Regions from separate parts of the Leuconostoc citreum genome, predicted to be linked through region 2. Evidence: a T-box and tRNA genes for the amino acid it is inferred to sense, from the RefSeq annotation. Region 2 holds a T-box; the other regions hold tRNA genes.
The links. The T-box of region 2 lies ahead of leuS (leucine--tRNA ligase). A T-box ahead of a tRNA ligase gene usually reads a tRNA of that ligase, here a tRNA-Leu.
Positions count from the first base shown of each region.

Region 1 (3,286 bases), 760 kb from region 2:
CTGTTGTTCCATAACGTGGGCGACCATTTTTATCATTTTCTTGGTTATAGTAGATACCCGGAGAACGTACTAATTGGGATACAATAACACGTTCCGCACCATTAATAATGAACGTTCCTTGTTCTGTCATTAATGGGAACTCACCAAAGAATACATCCTGAGACTTAATTTCACCGGTTTCATGGTTCGTCAAGCGTAAAGTCACATGTAATGGTGCTGAATAATTGGCGTCGTGTTCACGCGCCTCATCAATATTATACTTTGGTTCCATCAATTGATAATCAACATATTCCAAAGACAATGTCCCTTGGAAGTCATCGATTGGCATGATGTCACCAAACATTTCTTTGATACCTTCATCTAAGAACCATTGGTAAGATGCCGTTTGAATCTCAATCAAATTCGGCACATCAAGTACTTCTTTGATGCTAGCATATGAACGACGGGTACGGTGCTTACCGTACTTTACTAAATGTCCTGCCACATTTATCACCTCGTTTGTTTTTTGCTGCGTTTTGTTATTACAATTTGGTTACAAAACGGTCTTTTAGACTATTTTTGTTCCCGCATAGGCACAAAAAAAGCAATCGCCGCTGTTTCCGCAGACAACGTTTGCTTCAATATAAAGGCATTGCGGACAATATTTCGCAAAATTCCGTATTTATTCACAGTACTACTATCAATAATTATACGCTTTTACCACTAATTTGCAAGTCCAATTAAATGTGATCAATATCAAATTCTGGAACAGTTGGGTCCCGAGCAATTTCAATTAATTGTAAAAACTTTTTAGGATCTAATGCAGCCGTTCCTACCAAAACACCATCAATATCATTTTGTGACATAATCTCACGCGCATTATCCGGTGTTACCGACCCACCATACAACACCCTAACCTGTTCGGCGATAACCGGTGAATAAAGCTTTGCTAATGTTTGACGAATTAAATGTGCTGCTTTTTGCGCTTGATCAGCACTTGCCGCTTCGCCGGAACCAATAGCCCAAGTTGGCTCATAAGCAATCGTCACATTACGAATCTGATCTACTGACACACCTGCTAATGCTGCTGCAACTTGTGCAACAGACGGTTCTGCATCCATAAACTGTGCATAAGTACTCATATCTTCATCAACATCAATAATCGGGCGTAAGCCGTTACGTAATGCAGCGGTTACTTTCAAATTCACAGTCGAATCCGTTTCGTTAAAAAATTTACGGCGCTCAAAGTGGCCAATTAAAACATAGGTTGCGCCAATGTCTTTCAAAGCCTTAGGAGAAGTCTCCCCTGTATAAGCACCACCGTCTTCCCAATGTACATTTTCAGCGACCACATGTATAGGTGTGCCCGCCGTCGTCCGAACCATGTCAGCTAAAAACAAATCCTGTGCCGCAATTCCTGTTTCAACAACTTTTTGGTCGGGCACCTTATCATTGACTTGTGACAAAAAATCCATGACATCAGCTTGCAATTTATTAATTTTCCAATTAGCAACGACAAATGGCACACGCTGTTCTTTATGCATCTTTGACATGATTATTTATCATCTCCTTGTAACATCATAAACATAAATGCTGCCTCAATTAATAGTAACATTGCTGTATATTGCACGTCTTCATTAACAAGGTGGAGCAAAACGTAACTCACAACTAACACGCCAAGCCCCATACTTGTTTTAATCAATTTACGTTGATACTTGCTTTGATTTAGCTGTTCAACTAATCGGTCATTTTCAGACCTTAATTCTGATACATCTAACTTCAATGCTTCTATTTGATCTAATAATTGATCATTTTCTTGTTGCATATTTTCTAAAGCAGATTGTGGTATAACGTCTTCTGCCTTTTCATCTCGCTTTGTTCGTTTAAAAAGTAGCATCGTTGTTCTCCATTGCTTCTATTTTACCACAAGGAAAAACTGAATAGCTTTTAAAAGTAAAAGGCACCTCCCATTTTAGTAATGGGAAGTGCCTTGATTATGCAGCCGGCGGGAGTCGAACCCGCACGCCCTAAACGGGCACAGGATCCTTAATCCTGCGCGTCTGCCAATTCCGCCACGGCTGCGATGTCGTTTGTATTGACAACCATATTATTCTAACCCAGCCCAATGAAAATGTCAAGATAACACACCCCTAGCGCACTATTGCATTATCAAGCGCTTATCAATTCATATTATACTTGATTATTCTCACCAGTATGTTACACTGTGTTTGTAATAAAAGTTATTGATTTTGATTTGTTTTTCTCGGAAGGCGCTCAAGTACCAATTATTTAAGTTACAAAATAAAATCATTGGTGGAGCACACCAAAGGAGAAACATATCATGGAAAAAGGCACAGTAAAGTGGTTTAACGGCGAAAAGGGTTACGGTTTCGTGACTCGCGAAAACGGTGAAGATGTGTTCGCACACTTCTCAGCTATCCAAGGTGACGGCTTCAAGACTCTTGAAGAAGGTCAAGCTGTTGAATTCGAAGTTGAATCATCAGATCGTGGTTTGCAAGCTGCAAACATCGTAAAGTTGTAAGATTAAGTTCTGATACTTTCAAAACTCGCTTAGGCGAGTTTTTTTGTGTCGAAAAATCGTGGTATAATGGATATGTTATATTAAACACAAATTAAGGAGTTTAGCACACATGGCTAAGTTAGTATTAATCCGTCACGGTCAAAGTGAATGGAACGCATTGAACTTATTTAACGGTTGGATCGACACAAAGTTGTCAGACAAAGGTATCGCACAAGCTAAGGAAGCCGGCGAATTATTGGCCACTGAAGGCATCCAATTCGATCAAGCTTACACATCAGTTTTGACACGTGCCATCACAACATTGCATTATGCATTGGAAGAAGCTGGACAATTGTTCATTCCGGAAGCTAAGTCATGGCGTTTAAATGAACGTCATTACGGTGCTTTACAAGGCCAAAATAAAGCTGAGGCTGCAGAAAAGTGGGGCGACGAACAAGTGCACATTTGGCGCCGTTCATATGATGTGTTGCCACCATTGTTGGACGGTTACGATAAAGAAATGACTGTTCAAGGAAAGACATACCCCGCCTTTGATCGTCGCTACGCAGATGTCCCTGAAGGCGAATTGCCATTAGGCGAAAACTTGAAGATTACTTTGGAACGCGTTTTGCCTTTCTGGGAATCAGATATTGCCCCACAATTGCAAGCTGGTAAGAACGTTGTTATTGCTGCCCATGGTAACTCATTGCGTGCTTTGGTTAAGCATTTGGAAAACATCTCTGATGATGACATCTTAAATGTTGAAATTGCCAATGGCCAACCATT
Region 1 covers NZ_CP042410.1:8,446-11,731, reverse strand. Annotated here, with positions in the region: gene rpoB (DNA-directed RNA polymerase subunit beta) at 1-484, opposite strand, end outside; gene tpiA (triose-phosphate isomerase) at 720-1,532, opposite strand; gene FGL72_RS00070 (hypothetical protein) at 1,535-1,876, opposite strand; tRNA gene FGL72_RS00065 (tRNA-Leu) at 1,977-2,061, opposite strand; gene FGL72_RS00060 (cold-shock protein) at 2,321-2,521, shown strand; gene gpmA (2,3-diphosphoglycerate-dependent phosphoglycerate mutase) at 2,631-3,286, shown strand, end outside.
Region 1: it has a tRNA-Leu gene. The T-box ahead of leuS (leucine--tRNA ligase) is inferred to sense a tRNA for this amino acid. The anticodon was not compared.

Region 2 (3,286 bases):
ATGTTCAGCACCACCAACGTATAAGTCAACATTCATCCAATACTTCAATTTTTCAGGGTCTGCTAGTTGGTGATCATTATGTGGATCAATATAACGTAAGAAGTACCAGGATGAGCCTGCCCACTGAGGCATTGTATTTGTTTCACGACGACCTTTAACGCCATCGTCACGTGTCACTTCTAACCAATCGGTTAAGTTAGCTAGTGGTGACTCCCCACTACCTGATGGTCGTAATTCTGTGGCATGTGGCAACAAAAGTGGTAACTCATTTTCTGGTACTAAGCTTGTTGTCCCATCTTCCCAATGAATGACAGGAATCGGTTCGCCCCAGTAACGCTGACGAGAAAAAATCCAATCACGTAGTCTAAAGTTGGTTTGTGCATGTCCAGCTTGATGTGCTTCTAACCAGTCAATCGCTTGATCGATAGCGGTTGCTTTGTCCAAGCCGTCTAGGAAATCAGAATTGATGTGTACCCCATCGCCAGTATATGCAACATCATCATTCTCGCCACCAGCAATCACAGGCTTAATCGCCAAATCAAACTTTTTTGCAAACTCAAAATCGCGGTCATCATGCGCTGGAACGGCCATGATTGCACCTGTGCCATACGAAGCTAAAACATAATCGGCAATCCAAATTGGCAATTTTTCACCATTGATTGGATTGATACCATAAGCACCTGTAAAGACACCTGTTTTATCCTTGTTCAAATCTGTACGTTCAAGATCTGACTTAGCAGCAATTGCTGCACGATAATCTGCGACAGCTTGTTTTTGCTCTGCTGTGACAATACTGTCAACTAGTTCATGTTCAGGAGCCAAAACCATATACGTAGCGCCAAATAAGGTATCTGGTCTCGTTGTGTAAACTTCAATTTTAGCATCTGCGTGATCAACATTAAAGAACACTGCAGCACCCTTGGAACGGCCAATCCAATTACGTTGCTGTTCCTTAATCGCTTCTGGCCAATCCAAATCATCTAAGTCATCAACTAATCGGTCAGCATAGGCTGTGATTTTCAGTACCCATTGTCGCAAGGCTTTTCGCTCAACCTTATTTCCAGAACGTTCTGACTTACCATCAATCACTTCTTCATTAGCCAAGACAACACGGTCAATTGGATCCCAATTGACCATCATGTTAGACTCGTATGCTAGACCTTTTTCATATAATTTTTCAAAAATCCACTGAGTCCACTTATAATAAGATGGATCTGTCGTATTTATCTCACGATTCCAATCGTATGAGAGGCCCAATGATTTTATTTGCTCACGAAAATGATCAATATTTTGACTCGTAAAGTCAGCTGGATTATGCCCTGTTTTCATTGCATACTGTTCTGCTGGCAAGCCAAAAGCATCCCATCCCATAGGGTGTAAGACATTAAATCCCTTAGCTCGCTTAAAACGGCTCATAATGTCTGTTGCTGTATAACCTTCTGGATGGCCAACATGTAAGCCCTGTCCTGACGGATAAGGAAACATGTCAACAGCATAATACTTTGGCTTATCAGTTGTATCAGAGGTAGCAAAAGTTTGATTATCATCCCAAAACTTTTGCCACTTTTGTTCAATTTGTTGATGTTCGTATGGCATATTTTTTCATACAGCAATTTACTAGAATCGCTGCATATCCTCCTTAAAATAATTAAAGTAAAAACGAAAAATCACCCTATATCACACTAAAAAGCATGACATAGGGCGAATTAATCGCGGTACCACCTATGTTTACGTATTGCTACGCCTCAAAACGTCTTAACGCGACGATACGTTGAAAGTTACTAAAGTTTCGCTTTCAAGGTGATTTAACCGAGTTCAACATGTTGTTCGGTAAACTTTCACCACCGCTTACTCTCTAACACACCACGCCATGTCTACTACTGTTAAATATAATGCTCTAATTATATCACGTTTAATCAAAATCAGGTATACTGTATGTTATGATTATAAAGCAAAAAACACAGATTATATTGGCGCTAATTACTTTTAGCATTTTTCTCTGTCTAACGATTGGCTTGGTATCACAAGCTTTGTGGTTTGAACAGCTCAATAGTATCGGTCAACATTTAATACAACAGCGATCACCATTAGCAGATATGATTCTAATCAATATTACGCAACTTGGTAGTGTCACATTTATTGGATTAAGCACGTTAATCTTGATTATTTTCTTAAGTTATAAGAAAGCTTACCCTGCATTGCAGTTTTTACTGGTCAATATTTTTTTATATGCAGGGTTAACGACACAAATAACCAAACGTATTATTCGCAACCCACGTCCAATACCACAGTTAATTCCAGAGCACGGCTTTAGTTTTCCTTCTGGACACACGATGGTTGCTATTTTATTCTATGGTACATTAATCGTGCTAACCAAGCGTTATGTGTCAAAAAGTTGGTTGCAACTAACAGCAATTACTATTTTCACCTTGCTACTCTTTGTCATCCCAATCAGTCGTATCTATGTCAATGTACATTACCCGACTGACATTATCGCTGCACTGTCGTTAGGCTATAGTTTACTCACTCTTTCAAAATATCTATTTTTAACAGGAGATTCCTATGATACCATCAATTGAGACACTCGCACACCAACTCATTGAACAAACTGTAAAAGTTGGCGATATTGTGATTGACGGGACGACTGCCAATGGCATTAATACGCGTTTTCTAGCGACAAGGGTCGGCAAGTCTGGCAAAGTATTAAGTTACACGGCGACAAAAGATAATGCAAATGCAACAGCTGCCTCACTATTTATGAGTGGCTTGTCTGAACGCGTCACTTTGCTCGGTAAAACGCTAGATCGTTCTTTTTTACAAGAAATCGGCTCACAGAGTCAAGCAAGTATTGGTATTTTTGACTACTCAGATGATGCACAAAATAAGAATCAATATCCTAATGACTACACTGATCAAATCAATCGTGTGTTGCCACGACTCGAACACGGTGGCCTTATGCTCATTAAATTTCAAGACATACCTACCGACTGGCTAGCCTATCTTGATACACTAATCAAAGCTGACTATGCGCAAGCAACCTACCGAACTAAAAAAGAGACCCTATTTATTATTGAACGTATTTAATCATTAGGAGGCAACATGAATAAAGAAAAACAATATGTGACGATTGCTGCAATGGTCACGATACTTGTGGGACTAATCATCGCTATTTTCCTGCTAACATCTCAAAAAAATAGTGGTTCATCCAACGATACGGCTAAGCAACAAACCTCTCAAGTAAAAAGGGATCCCAAGCTTGATCAGATGACATTGCCGCAACTTAATA
Region 2 covers NZ_CP042410.1:1,113,022-1,116,307, forward strand. Annotated here, with positions in the region: gene leuS (leucine--tRNA ligase) at 1-1,596, opposite strand, end outside; T-box leader at 1,695-1,894, opposite strand; gene FGL72_RS05490 (phosphatase PAP2 family protein) at 1,941-2,579, shown strand; gene FGL72_RS05495 (SAM-dependent methyltransferase) at 2,563-3,084, shown strand; gene FGL72_RS05500 (peptidylprolyl isomerase) at 3,100-3,286, shown strand, end outside.

Region 3 (3,286 bases), 340 kb from region 2:
TTCACAAGCCGCATACATTGCCCGTCATGCAAAAATTTCATCAATGGTTGCTCGTAAGTAATCAAAAAGACACTGCCATAATAGACAGTGTCTTTTTTGAAAATTAGCTTTTGTATAACACGAAACCCCGATAAGCTAACGCGCTTATCGGGGCTATTTTTTGGGAGAGATTTTAGAGAAGAGAATATTGGGAGATTATAGGAGAGAAAAGTTGCCCGTATGGGGTTTCGTGTGTTGATGCCGTGGAGAACATCAACGATAATCTAGCATATACAATTCCTACCTTTCTAAAACGCGTCGTTGTTTGAGATGACTTGTTTTGTTGTTGTATATAATATAACTTGACCAGATTAAATCAGTATAAAAATTTTAAAAAAACTGAAATAAATTTTTTGTGGTATAATATATGAAAAGTATTTCATGTAAAAATAGTTCATATAAAGAGGTCAACATGGTTCAAACACTTTTAACGGCACTTACATCTTATATTGGCACAACATCTGATTATTTTGTTGTTTTACTACTGGTCTTCGGACAATATCGGGGACCAAAGCAGACACGGTCAATTATCTTCGGTGCCTATTTAGGAAATGCACTCTTGGTTTTGATAGCGTTACTCGTTGCGGTATTGCTTAAAAACATTCCAGAATCTTGGCTGCTTGGTTTTCTGGGAATTGTGCCGATTGTAATTGGTATTCGCAAATATTTTTCAAATGACGATGAAACAGAAGAAGTTAAAGATAAGTTAGCGCAGGATAATAATAGAAACTTGATTAGTAACATGGTTATCATTACGATTGGTGCCTGTGGTGCTGATAATTTGGCCTTGTATATGCCTTATTTTGCTACTGCGAATCTTGTCTACTTACCCGCAATTTTACTGATTTTTATTGCGGTGCTAACAATTGTTATCTTTTTGGCTAAAAAGCTAACCGACTTTAAGCCAGTTCATACTTTCTTCGAACGTTTTGGTGACAAAATTCAAGTGATTATTTATATTGTTCTTGGCTTATACGTTATGTTTGATGCAGGAACGATTCAATATCTTATAAGCCTGTTATAATAAAAGTATGAAGACAAAAGCAATTAGTGAACTTGAAAAAATATTTAAAATATTAGGGAATAAACAACGATTAACGATTCTAGAGTTATTGCGATCACGCTCATATTCGGTCTCTGAAATTGTTGATATTTTGAATATGGAGCAATCGGCTGTTTCTCATCAACTACGCGTACTCCGCGAAGCGCAATTAGTTCAAGCAGAGAAGCGAGGACGTGAAGTATTGTATTATCTGAGTGACTCGCATATTCTAATTCTTTTAGACAATGCGTTAAAGCACGTTGATCATGTATTTAATTTAGGAGACGAATAATTATCATTTGAATTATAGGGTTGACGTGAATGTTAAAATTTGGTATTCTAATATAGTTGTTTAATACAAACGGTATTAGATATATGCCGTTGTGGCGGAATTGGCAGACGCGCTGGACTCAAAATCCAGTGGTGGCAACACCGTGTGGGTTCGACTCCCACCGACGGCATCATTGATTTAAAAAGACATTAAGTTAACTTAATGTCTTTTTTAGTGATTTATTTTTAGCAAGCATGATTGGCTTAGTACGTCTATGCTTAATAATTAGGACTGTAATGCCATGAGCCGCTGACGTAGTGCATCATCGTAAGCAGTCAGATACAGGCCGTATTTACCACGCTTAAGGAGAACGTTTAAAACATTGGCAATAAAATCTTGATATTGTGCTGGTGTAAATTGAATATCTTGCCTTTTTTTGAAAATTTCTTTATGAGAGTATTTTTCCGGAATAATAGTCATGCTATCGGTTTTAGGATTGTAACCGAAAGAAGGACCAATAATCATACCGACATAATTTAAATCGAAACCTTGTAATGTGTAAATTGTCCCGACTTGAGTAATAGATGATTCGCGTTTTGCCCAGTGGGTGCGTTGCGGATCCCATTCATCCCAAGGTAGGGAAAAGGTGTCCATCTCGACATTATGACGGCCATCGATGCGTGGGAATCCAGATGTTGCAACGACACGGCTTAAACCATACTCACTATTGCGCGCTTTGATTTTGTCATAAAGTGCACCAGCTGTAGGAAAAACTTCAAACTCAAATTGACTATCTTTTGGAAAAGGTGTGATTGGTTGCTGTGCGGTGAAACTATCTAGCCAAGCTACTTGTTTGTCACTTGTAACCATACGATACTGGAAATCCATATTGAATTCACGATATGGATGGTGACCGATTGTCTTAAATAATAGCTGCTTGGACCAATACATCTTTGATTGAAATACTTGTTTAAAATCATAAACAACTACGACAACTTTTGACAAAGCCATTAAATCAGTTAACTGATTTTTACCGCGATAATGGGCATACGGCTCTGATTTAGAATAGAGCAAGTGTGCTTCGTCAACGAAAATGACGTCATAGTGACGATGGTTTTTTTGTGCATCATTAATCAGAGCAGTTGGCCGTCTAATGTCGCGTGGATTGAGGCCGTCAAAACTTTTAGCCATATCTTGATAAGCCTTATAAAGTTCTGGGTGGTTAACGACAAGCGCACTTTTGTAGCGTCTGTCAGTCATATATTTTTTAACAAGTTGCATGAGTACGACCGATTTACCAGTACCTGCTGCGCCTTGAATGATGGCAACTGCATGTTCTTTTTTAGACATGTTGTGATTGATATAGCTATTGAGCTCTGTAATCTTTTTTGTTTGATCGTCAGAGAGCGTATCAATTAAAAACTGTTCTTTTAGAATCTTATTCATTAAAATTACCCCACTGTGATTTATTATACTATAACGTTTGACAATTACTCGCGTTAAACCTAATGACACACTAACAATATTCTCAGCGTATAATATAGTATATGGAAAAAACCAAAATAATAAATGATGATAGCGTGAACCTATTAATCACCATCGATGAAAATTATATTAAACCGTTACGTGTTTTACTTTATTCACTTAGGCAAACTAACCCAAGAGAAAATATGACAATTTGGTTGGCTCATGACCATATTGAGGCGGCGCAGTTAGAAAAATTACATCAATTTGTTGCGCAATTAGGTTTTGTTTTGCACACGATTAGAGTCGATACAAGTCTATGGGCAAGTGCGCCAACTTTCAAACAGTATCCGCCAGAAATGTACTTTCGACTATTATGCGGTGAATATCTGCCTAAAACACTACATCGTGTGATTTATCTTGATCCAGATATTTTAGTGATTAATCCAATTAGGCCATTAGCTAATATG
Region 3 covers NZ_CP042410.1:1,452,660-1,455,945, reverse strand. Annotated here, with positions in the region: gene FGL72_RS07220 (universal stress protein) at 1-61, shown strand, start outside; gene FGL72_RS07215 (cadmium resistance transporter) at 452-1,063, shown strand; gene FGL72_RS07210 (ArsR/SmtB family transcription factor) at 1,071-1,373, shown strand; tRNA gene FGL72_RS07205 (tRNA-Leu) at 1,459-1,542, shown strand; gene FGL72_RS07200 (DUF2075 domain-containing protein) at 1,638-2,798, opposite strand; gene FGL72_RS07195 (glycosyltransferase family 8 protein) at 2,900-3,286, shown strand, end outside.
Region 3: it has a tRNA-Leu gene. The T-box ahead of leuS (leucine--tRNA ligase) is inferred to sense a tRNA for this amino acid. The anticodon was not compared.